2 regions of the Streptomyces sp. NPDC048565 genome follow, and region 2 is predicted to be linked to the other one. Evidence: predicted binding sites of a transcription regulator. Region 2 holds the regulator's gene; the other holds the start of a gene.
The links. The regulator HrcA, encoded in region 2, represses chaperone genes, less so after heat shock. The targets are predictions, from matches to a motif close to TTNGCACTCNGNNNNNCNGAGTGCNAA.
Positions count from the first base shown of each region.

Region 1 (4,478 bases), on a different contig from region 2:
CGAGTGTCGTGCGCGACGGGAGCAGCGTGGCCCGGAAGGCGCCGGGGGTGAAGCCGTCGCCGAACCAGAGCACGGCCTCCTTCACATCGCCGCCGTCCGAGATCCACTCGGCCTCGGCCCCAGGTTCGATGGCCTCGTGCGGGACGCCGGGCGCGATCTTCAGCGCGGCGCGCGGGGCCTTCAGTGCGGCCCCGGTCGCCCAGGAGAGCGGCGGCGAATAGGCCTCGGGGTCGAAGATCCGGCCCCGCCCGCCGCGCCTCGCCGGGTCGACGAAGACCGCGTCGTACGGGGAGGTGTCGACCTCGGCGACGTCGGCGCACCGGACCTCGACGAGGTCCTGGAGGCCGAGCGCCTCGGCGTTGGCGCGGGCGACCCGGGCGGTGAGCGGATCGCGGTCCACCGCCAGGACCGAGACGCCCGCACGGGCCAGGGCGATGGCGTCGCCGCCGATGCCGCAGCACAGGTCGGCCACGCTCCGTACGCCGAGCTCCGCGAACCGCTCCGCGCGGTAGCCGGCGACCGAGGTGCGGGTCGCCTGTTCCACGCCGTCGGGGGTGAAGAACATGCGGTACGCGTCCGCCGCCCCGAACTTCGCCACCGCCCGCTGCCGCAGCCGCGCCTGGCCGAGCGCCGCCGACACGAGGGCGGCGGGATGCGTGCGGCGCAGCCGGGTCGCGGTCGCCAGTTCCCGGGCGGGGTCGTGGTCGCGCAGCTCGTCCAGGAGGGCCGCGCCCTCGGGGGTGCGCAGGGCGGCGAAGGCCGCGAGCGGGTCGGCCGGGTCGGTCTGATCGGCAGGGGGAAGGGCGTTCACGGGGTCCATTGTGAGCCAGCCGGGGGACCTCGCGGGCCGCCCGGATGTGTCGCATGGGGCGGCCGGTGCCCCGGTGGCAGGATGCGGCGCCATGCAACTAGTACGACAAAAAGACAAATTCGTCATGAAACGCCACAGATCGACCTGCGCGGTCCTGGTGGCCCTGCTCCTCGGTGCCGCCGCGTCCGGGTGTGCCGACGCCACGGACGAAGGGGCGGCCGGGCGGCAGAATCCGGCCGCGGGGCCCGAAGCCACCGCCGGGCAGTCGGAGGTCGCGGTTCCGCCGCAGGCAGGGCCCGCCGGGGTCGAGGCCAAGGCGGCGCGGCTGAAGCGGGAGCAGGCCGCCCGGGTCGCCGTCGCGAAGAAGTGGGGCCTGGCCGAGCCTCCGCTCGTCGCGCCCGTGGCGCCCGCGGTGAAGCCGCACATCACCACCCGTAAGGGGTTCGAGGTCGAGGGCGGCGGGAAGGGGCTGCCGCCGGTCTTCACCAGCGTGCCGACCACGGAGCGGGTCGTCTTCCTGACCATGGACGACGGCTCCGAGAAGGACCCCGAGCTGCTCCGGATGATGTCGGAGCTGAAGATCCCGTACAGCGCCTTCCTCAGCGACTACGAGATCAACGACGACTACGGCTACTTCAAGGACATGCAGGCCAGGGGAGTCACGCTCAACAACCACACGCTCAACCACCGTTATCTCCCGGGGCTCTCCGATGACGAGCAGCGCGAGGAGATCTGCGGCTCGCAGGACAAGATCGAGAAGAACCTGGGGAAGCGCCCCGTCCTCTTCCGCCCGCCCTACGGCAACTACAACGGCGACACCCTGCGCATCGCCAAGTCCTGCGGCATCAAGGCCGTGCCCCTGTGGAGCGCCGAAGCGTTCCCCGACCACATGGACTGGCGCGAGGAGGACCAGGACCTGCACCCCGGCGACATCATCCTCACCCACTTCCGGGGCCGCGAGGACTGGGACGCCTCCATGGCGGACATGATCCGCAACGTCATGAAGACGGTCACGGACAAGGGGTACGCCGTGGCCAGGCTGGAGGACTATGTCTGATGGGCGCCGGGCGCCGGGCGCCGGGCGCCGGATGCCGGATGACGGACGACGGACGACGGAACGCTGTGGAGATCTCCCGCGTTGTCCGGGCGTACGCCGGTGACGCGGCGCCACGCGAGGGTGGTCAATTGGCACTCCGCTTGACCGAGTGCTAATCGCGGTCATAGTCTCAGTGCTGGCACTCCCCGATGGAGAGTGCCAGCACAACCGCGCGACAGGGCAGGTCCGGCACCCGCGACGACGGATCGACCTTGAAGCCACCCCACAGACTGTTAAACCCCGTGAGATCTCCGAAGGGGGAGACCGGATCGTGTCGACCACCAGCTCCAAGGTTGCGATCAAGCCGCTTGAGGACCGCATTGTGGTCCAGCCGCTCGACGCCGAGCAGACCACGGCTTCCGGCCTGGTCATTCCCGACACCGCCAAGGAGAAGCCCCAGGAGGGCGTCGTCCTGGCCGTGGGCCCGGGCCGCTTCGAGAACGGCGAGCGCCTGCCGCTCGACGTCAAGACCGGCGACGTCGTCCTGTACAGCAAGTACGGCGGCACCGAGGTGAAGTACAACGGCGAGGAGTACCTCGTCCTCTCGGCGCGCGACGTTCTCGCGATCGTCGAGAAGTAATTCACTTAACGTTTGCTTCTGTTCTGCGCCCCTGGCCCCCTGCGAAATAACTAGCCGGGCGGCGAGGGGCGCAGTTCGTTTGAGAGGACAGCTCAGCCCATGGCGAAGATCCTGAAGTTCGACGAGGACGCCCGTCGCGCCCTTGAGCGCGGCGTCAACAAGCTTGCCGACACGGTGAAGGTGACGATCGGCCCCAAGGGCCGCAACGTCGTCATCGACAAGAAGTTCGGCGCCCCCACCATCACCAACGACGGTGTCACCATCGCGCGCGAGGTCGAGCTCGACGACCCGTACGAGAACCTCGGCGCCCAGCTGGTGAAGGAGGTGGCGACCAAGACCAACGACGTGGCCGGTGACGGCACCACCACCGCCACCGTCCTGGCCCAGGCGCTCGTCCGCGAGGGCCTGCGCAACGTAGCCGCGGGTGCGTCCCCGGCCGCCCTGAAGAAGGGCATCGACGCCGCCGTCAAGGCCGTGTCCGAGGACCTCCTCGCGACCGCGCGCCCGATCGACGACAAGGCCGACATCGCCGCCGTGGCCGCGCTCTCCGCGCAGGACCCGCAGGTCGGCGAGCTCATCGCGGACGCGATGGACAAGGTCGGCAAGGACGGTGTCATCACCGTCGAGGAGTCCAACACCTTCGGTCTCGACCTCGAGTTCACCGAGGGCATGGCCTTCGACAAGGGGTACCTCTCCCCGTACATGGTGACCGACCAGGAGCGTATGGAGGCCGTCCTCGACGACCCGTACATCCTGATCCACCAGGGCAAGATCGGCTCCATCCAGGAGCTGCTCCCGCTGCTGGAGAAGGTCATCCAGGCCGGTGCCTCCAAGCCGCTGCTGATCATCGCCGAGGACGTCGAGGGCGAGGCGCTCTCCACCCTCGTCGTCAACAAGATCCGTGGCACCTTCAACGCCGTCGCGGTGAAGGCCCCGGGCTTCGGCGACCGCCGCAAGGCCATGCTCGGTGACATCGCCACCCTCACCGGTGCGACCGTCATCGCCGAGGAGGTCGGCCTCAAGCTCGACCAGGCCGGTCTGGACGTGCTGGGCACCGCCCGCCGCGTCACTGTCTCGAAGGACGACACGACCATCGTCGACGGCGGCGGCGACTCCGCCGACGTCAAGGGCCGCGTCAACCAGATCAAGGCCGAGATCGAGTCCACGGACTCCGACTGGGACCGCGAGAAGCTCCAGGAGCGCCTCGCGAAGCTGGCCGGCGGCGTGTGCGTGATCCGTGTCGGTGCCGCCACCGAGGTGGAGCTCAAGGAGAAGAAGCACCGTCTGGAGGACGCCATCTCCGCGACCCGCGCCGCGGTCGAGGAGGGCATCGTCTCCGGTGGTGGCTCCGCTCTGGTCCACGCCGTCAAGGTCCTGGAGGGCAACCTCGGCAAGGCCGGCGACGAGGCCACGGGTGTCGCGGTCGTGCGCCGCGCCGCCGTCGAGCCGCTCCGCTGGATCGCGGAGAACGCGGGCCTCGAGGGCTACGTCATCACCTCGAAGGTCTCCGAGCTCGACAAGGGTCAGGGCTTCAACGCCGCGACCGGCGAGTACGGCGACCTGGTGAAGGCCGGCGTCATCGACCCGGTCAAGGTCACCCGCTCCGCCCTGGAGAACGCCGCGTCCATCGCGTCGCTGCTGCTCACGACCGAGACCCTGGTCGTCGAGAAGCCGGCCGAGGAAGAGGACGAGGCCGGTCACGGCCACGGCCACAGCCACTAGTACGGCTCCGTACGACACCGAGGCCCGGTACCCCCGTCGCGGGGGCACCGGGCCTCGGTGCTGTCCTGGAACCTTCCGCCTACTGCGGTCCGTACGTCCGGCCCGCGCGGGAGGTGACTCCGCCCAGGACGCTGCGGGGCGTCAGCTTCACCAGGCTCATCAGCGCCTTGTAGCGCGGGTCGGGGATGGACACCGACCTGCCGCGGGCCAGGTCCGCCAGGGCCGCGGTCACCAGCTTGTCCGCGTCGAGCCACATCCAGTCCGGGATG
Region 1 covers NZ_JBEZIH010000005.1:217,137-221,614, reverse strand. The annotation lists gene AB0C75_RS08760 (methyltransferase domain-containing protein) at 1-820, opposite strand, end outside; gene AB0C75_RS08755 (polysaccharide deacetylase family protein) at 936-1,868, shown strand; gene groES (co-chaperone GroES) at 2,179-2,487, shown strand; gene groL (chaperonin GroEL) at 2,587-4,209, shown strand; gene AB0C75_RS08740 (SDR family oxidoreductase) at 4,289-4,478, opposite strand, start outside.
Region 1: the regulator HrcA is predicted to act here: its motif matches at 1,997-2,023, upstream of groES (co-chaperone GroES).

Region 2 (4,478 bases):
GGGAGCCCACAGCCACGTCGGCGGGGTCCGCTGGTGGAACGTCAAGCACCCCGGGGCCTACGCGCAGGCACTGGCCGAGGGCCGCTCGCCCGGCGCCGGCCGTGAGGTGCTCGGCGACGAGGACCGCCGGGTCGAGCGCATCCTGCTGGAGCTGCGGCTCGTCGACGGCTGCCCGCTGTCGCTGCTCGCCCCCGCCGGGCTCGCGGCGGCCGGCCGCGCGGTGACGGACGGGCTGCTGGAGCCCGGACCGTACGGCGAGGGCCGCGCGGTCCTCACGCTGCGGGGGCGGCTGCTGGCCGACGCCGTGGTGCGGGACCTGGTGGACTGATCACCCCGCCCCACCCCATCCCGCCCCGCACCCGCGAGGCCTCAGGCGGGCAGGGTGACGAAGTCGATCAGCTCCTCGACCCGGCCCAGCAGCTGCGGCTCCAGATCCTTGTAGGAGCCGACCCTGGAAAGAATGTGCTGCCAGGCCGCGCCGGTGTTCTCCGGCCAGCCCAGCGCACGGCACACGCCCGTCTTCCAGTCCTGCCCGCGCGGGACCACCGGCCACCCGGGGATGCCCACGGACGAGGGCTTCACGGCCTCCCAGACGTCGATGTACGGATGCCCCACCACCAGGACGTGCGCGTCGGTGACCTGGGCGGCAATCCGGGACTCCTTGGAGCCGGGCACCAGATGGTCCACCAGGACACCGAGCCTGGCGTCAGGGCCCGGCGCGAACTCCCGCACGATCGCCGGGAGGTCGTCGACGCCCTCCAGGTACTCCACCACCACGCCCTCGATGCGCAGGTCGTCGCCCCAGACGCGCTCGACGAGCTCGGCGTCGTGCCGCCCCTCCACGTAGATGCGGCCGGCCCGCGCCACCCTGGCCCGTGCGCCCGGCACCGCCACCGAACCCGACGCGGTGCGCGTGGGCCGGGCGGGGCCGCCGGCCGAGGGGCGTACCAGGGTGACGACCCTGCCCTCCAGTAGGAAGCCGCGCGGCTCCATCGGGAAGACCCGGTGCTTGCCGAAGCGGTCCTCCAGCGTGACCGTCGGCCCCTGGGCCGTCTTCTCGCACCGGATCACCGCCCCGCAGAAGCCGCTGACGGCCTCCTCGACGACCAGATCGGGCTCGGCGGGGACCTCGGGGGCGGGAGCGGACTTCTTCCACGGCGGAGTCAGGTCCGGCTGGTAGCTGCGCATGGCACGACGATAAACGGACGCCCGTTCACGACACGCCGTTCCTGGCACGCCGTTCACGACACGCCGAAGCGGGCCGCCAGCTGATCGCGCTGCGCCCGTACGAACGCCGCGTCCACCACCGCCCCGTGCCCCGGCACGTACACCGCGTCCTCGCCGCCCAGCTCCAGCAGCCGGTCGAGCGCGGCAGGCCAGTGCGAGGGGACCGCGTCGCGTCCCGCCTGCGGCTCGCCGGACTCCTCGACCAGGTCGCCGCAGAGCATCACGACGGGGGAGCCCGGCACCAGGACCGCCAGGTCGTGGCCGCTGTGGCCCGGCCCCACATTGGCCAGCAGCACCTGGAAGCCGCCGCCGAGATCGAGTGTCCACTCGCCGCTCACCTGATGCCTCGGGGCCACCAGGACGTCCGTGGCCGCCGTGGCGTCCGCCTCGCTCATGCCGTGCCGTACGGCGTCCGCGCGCAGCTCCTCGGCGCCCCGCCCCAGCAGCTCCGCCGTGCCGACCGCCCCGTAGACCTCCGCCCCGGAGAAGGCGGCGGTGCCCAGCACATGGTCGAAGTGCGGATGGCTCAGTGCGATATGCGTCACCCTGCGGCCCAGCAGTGCCTCGGCCTGGGTGCGCAGTCCGGCTCCCTCCCGGAGCGTCGCCCCGGTGTCGTAGAGCAGCACACCGTCCGTCCCCGCGACCAGTGCGGCGGTCGCGTCCCAGCCGGGGAGGCGTCTGCGTCCCGTACCGTTGCCCAACCGCTCCCAGCCGAACTCTTCCCAAGAGGCGTCCATACGGCGACGCTATCGGCAACGACCTGCGTGGTCCCGTGACGGGCGTGGCCGGTCGCCCTTGCCCCGGGCCCACCTCGCCCCCGTACACTGACCGGGGGATCGCTGGCACTCGAACGCACAGAGTGCCAGGCAGACGCCGGAGGACCACAGCTGGAGGTGTGCGCGGTGCTCAGTGAACGCAGACTCGAAGTGCTGCGCGCCATCGTCCAGGACTATGTCGGCACGGAGGAGCCCGTCGGCTCCAAGGCGCTCACGGAGCGGCACAGCCTCGGGGTCTCCCCGGCGACTGTCCGCAACGACATGGCGTTGCTGGAGGACGAGGGCTTCATCGCCCAGCCGCACACGAGTGCGGGGCGTATTCCGACGGACAAGGGCTACCGGCTCTTCGTCGACAGGCTCGCGGGTGTGAAACCCCTCTCGTCGCCTGAGCGCCGGGCCATTCAGAATTTCCTCGACGGCGCGGTCGACCTCGACGACGTCGTGGGCCGCACGGTCCGGCTGCTCGCGCAGCTGACCAGGCAGGTCGCCGTCGTGCAGTACCCCTCGCTGACCCGCTCGACGGTCCGGCACGTGGAGCTTCTTCTCCTGGCCCCGGCCCGGCTGATGCTCGTCCTGATCACGGACACGGGCCGGGTCGAACAGCGTATGATCGACTGCCCTGCACCGTTCGGTGACACCTCGCTGGCCGATCTGCGGGCCCGGCTCAACAGCCGGGTCGTCGGACGGCGCTTCGCGGACGTCCCACGGCTGGTGCAGGATCTGCCGGAGTCCTTCGAGGCCGAGGACAGGGGGACCGTGTCGACGGTGCTCTCCGTCCTTCTCGAGACTCTGGTCGAAGAGACGGAGGAGCGGCTGATCATCGGCGGCACCTCCAATCTCACCCGCTTCGGGCATGACTTCCCTGTGATGATCCGGCCGGTGCTGGAGGCATTGGAGGAGCAGGTCGTGCTGCTGAAGCTGCTCGGTGAGGCAACGGATTCAGGCATGACCGTACGGATCGGGCACGAGAACGCCCACGAGGGGCTCAACTCCACGTCCGTCGTCGCGGTCGGCTACGGTTCGGGCGACGAGGCAGTCGCCAAACTCGGCGTGGTCGGACCGACCCGCATGGACTACCCCGGAACGATGGGAGCGGTACGCGCAGTGGCACGTTACGTCGGACAGATCCTGGCGGATTCGTAAGTGGCCACGGACTACTACGCCGTACTAGGCGTGCGCCGCGACGCATCTCAGGACGAGATCAAGAAGGCATTCCGTAGGCTCGCCCGCGAGCTCCACCCGGATGTCAACCCGGATCCGAAGACCCAGGAGCGGTTCAAGGAGATCAACGCCGCTTACGAGGTGCTGTCGGACCCGCAGAAGAAGCAGGTCTACGACCTCGGCGGTGACCCGCTGTCCGGCTCGGGCGGCGGCGGTGGCGCAGGAGGGTTCGGAGCCGGCAACTTCGGCAATTTCAGCGACATCATGGACGCGTTCTTCGGCAACGCCGCGCAGCGCGGGCCGCGTTCGCGCACCCGGCGCGGCCAGGACGCGATGATCCGGCTGGAGATCGACCTCAACGAGGCGGCTTTCGGCACGACCAAGGACATCCAGGTCGACACGGCGGTCGTCTGTACGACCTGCAGTGGCGAGGGCGCCGCACCCGGCACCTCCGCGCAGACCTGCGACATGTGCCGCGGCCGTGGCGAGGTCTCCCAGGTCACCAGGTCCTTCCTCGGTCAGGTCATGACCTCACGGCCCTGCCCCCAGTGCCAGGGCTTCGGCACGGTCGTGCCGACCCCGTGCCCCGAGTGCGCCGGTGACGGCCGCATCCGCTCGCGGCGCACCCTCACCGTGAAGATTCCCGCAGGTGTCGACAACGGCACCCGGATCCAGCTCGCGGGCGAGGGCGAGGTCGGCCCCGGCGGCGGCCCCGCGGGGGATCTGTACGTCGAGATCCACGAGGTCGCGCACGCCGTGTTCCAGCGGCGCGGCGACGATCTGCACTGCACGGTGACCATCCCGATGACGGCTGCGGCGCTCGGCACCCAGGTGCCGCTGGAGACGCTCGACGGGATGGAGGAGATCGACATCAGGCCGGGCACCCAGTCCGGGCAGTCGGTCCCGCTGCACGGGCGCGGCATCACGCACCTGCGTGGCGGCGGGCGCGGCGACCTGATCGTGCACGTCGAGGTCATGACCCCGACGAAGATGGACCCCGAGCAGGAGCGCCTCCTGCGGGAGCTGTCCAAGCTGCGCGGCGAGGAGCGGCCCACGGGTCAGTTCCAGCCCGGACAGCAGGGGCTCTTCTCCCGTCTGAAGGACGCCTTCAACGGCCGCTGAACCCTGTCACCGCACCGCCCGCCGGTCTCCGTACCGGCGGGCGGTGCGGTGCGTGCGGGCCGGTACGGCACCGCCCCGCACGGTACGGAGGGCTGATTCGGCACGATTCGCGGGACGTGGCACGATGCCGTCATGTCCTTGGCGCTCACGGATCTCTGCCGCTACCCCATCGTGCAGGCCCCGATGGCGGGC
Region 2 covers NZ_JBEZIH010000004.1:72,439-76,916, forward strand. The annotation lists gene hemW (radical SAM family heme chaperone HemW) at 1-328, shown strand, start outside; gene AB0C75_RS06550 (DUF3097 domain-containing protein) at 370-1,188, opposite strand; gene AB0C75_RS06555 (MBL fold metallo-hydrolase) at 1,242-1,964, opposite strand; gene hrcA (heat-inducible transcriptional repressor HrcA) at 2,130-3,146, shown strand; gene dnaJ (molecular chaperone DnaJ) at 3,147-4,286, shown strand; gene AB0C75_RS06570 (nitronate monooxygenase) at 4,419-4,478, shown strand, end outside.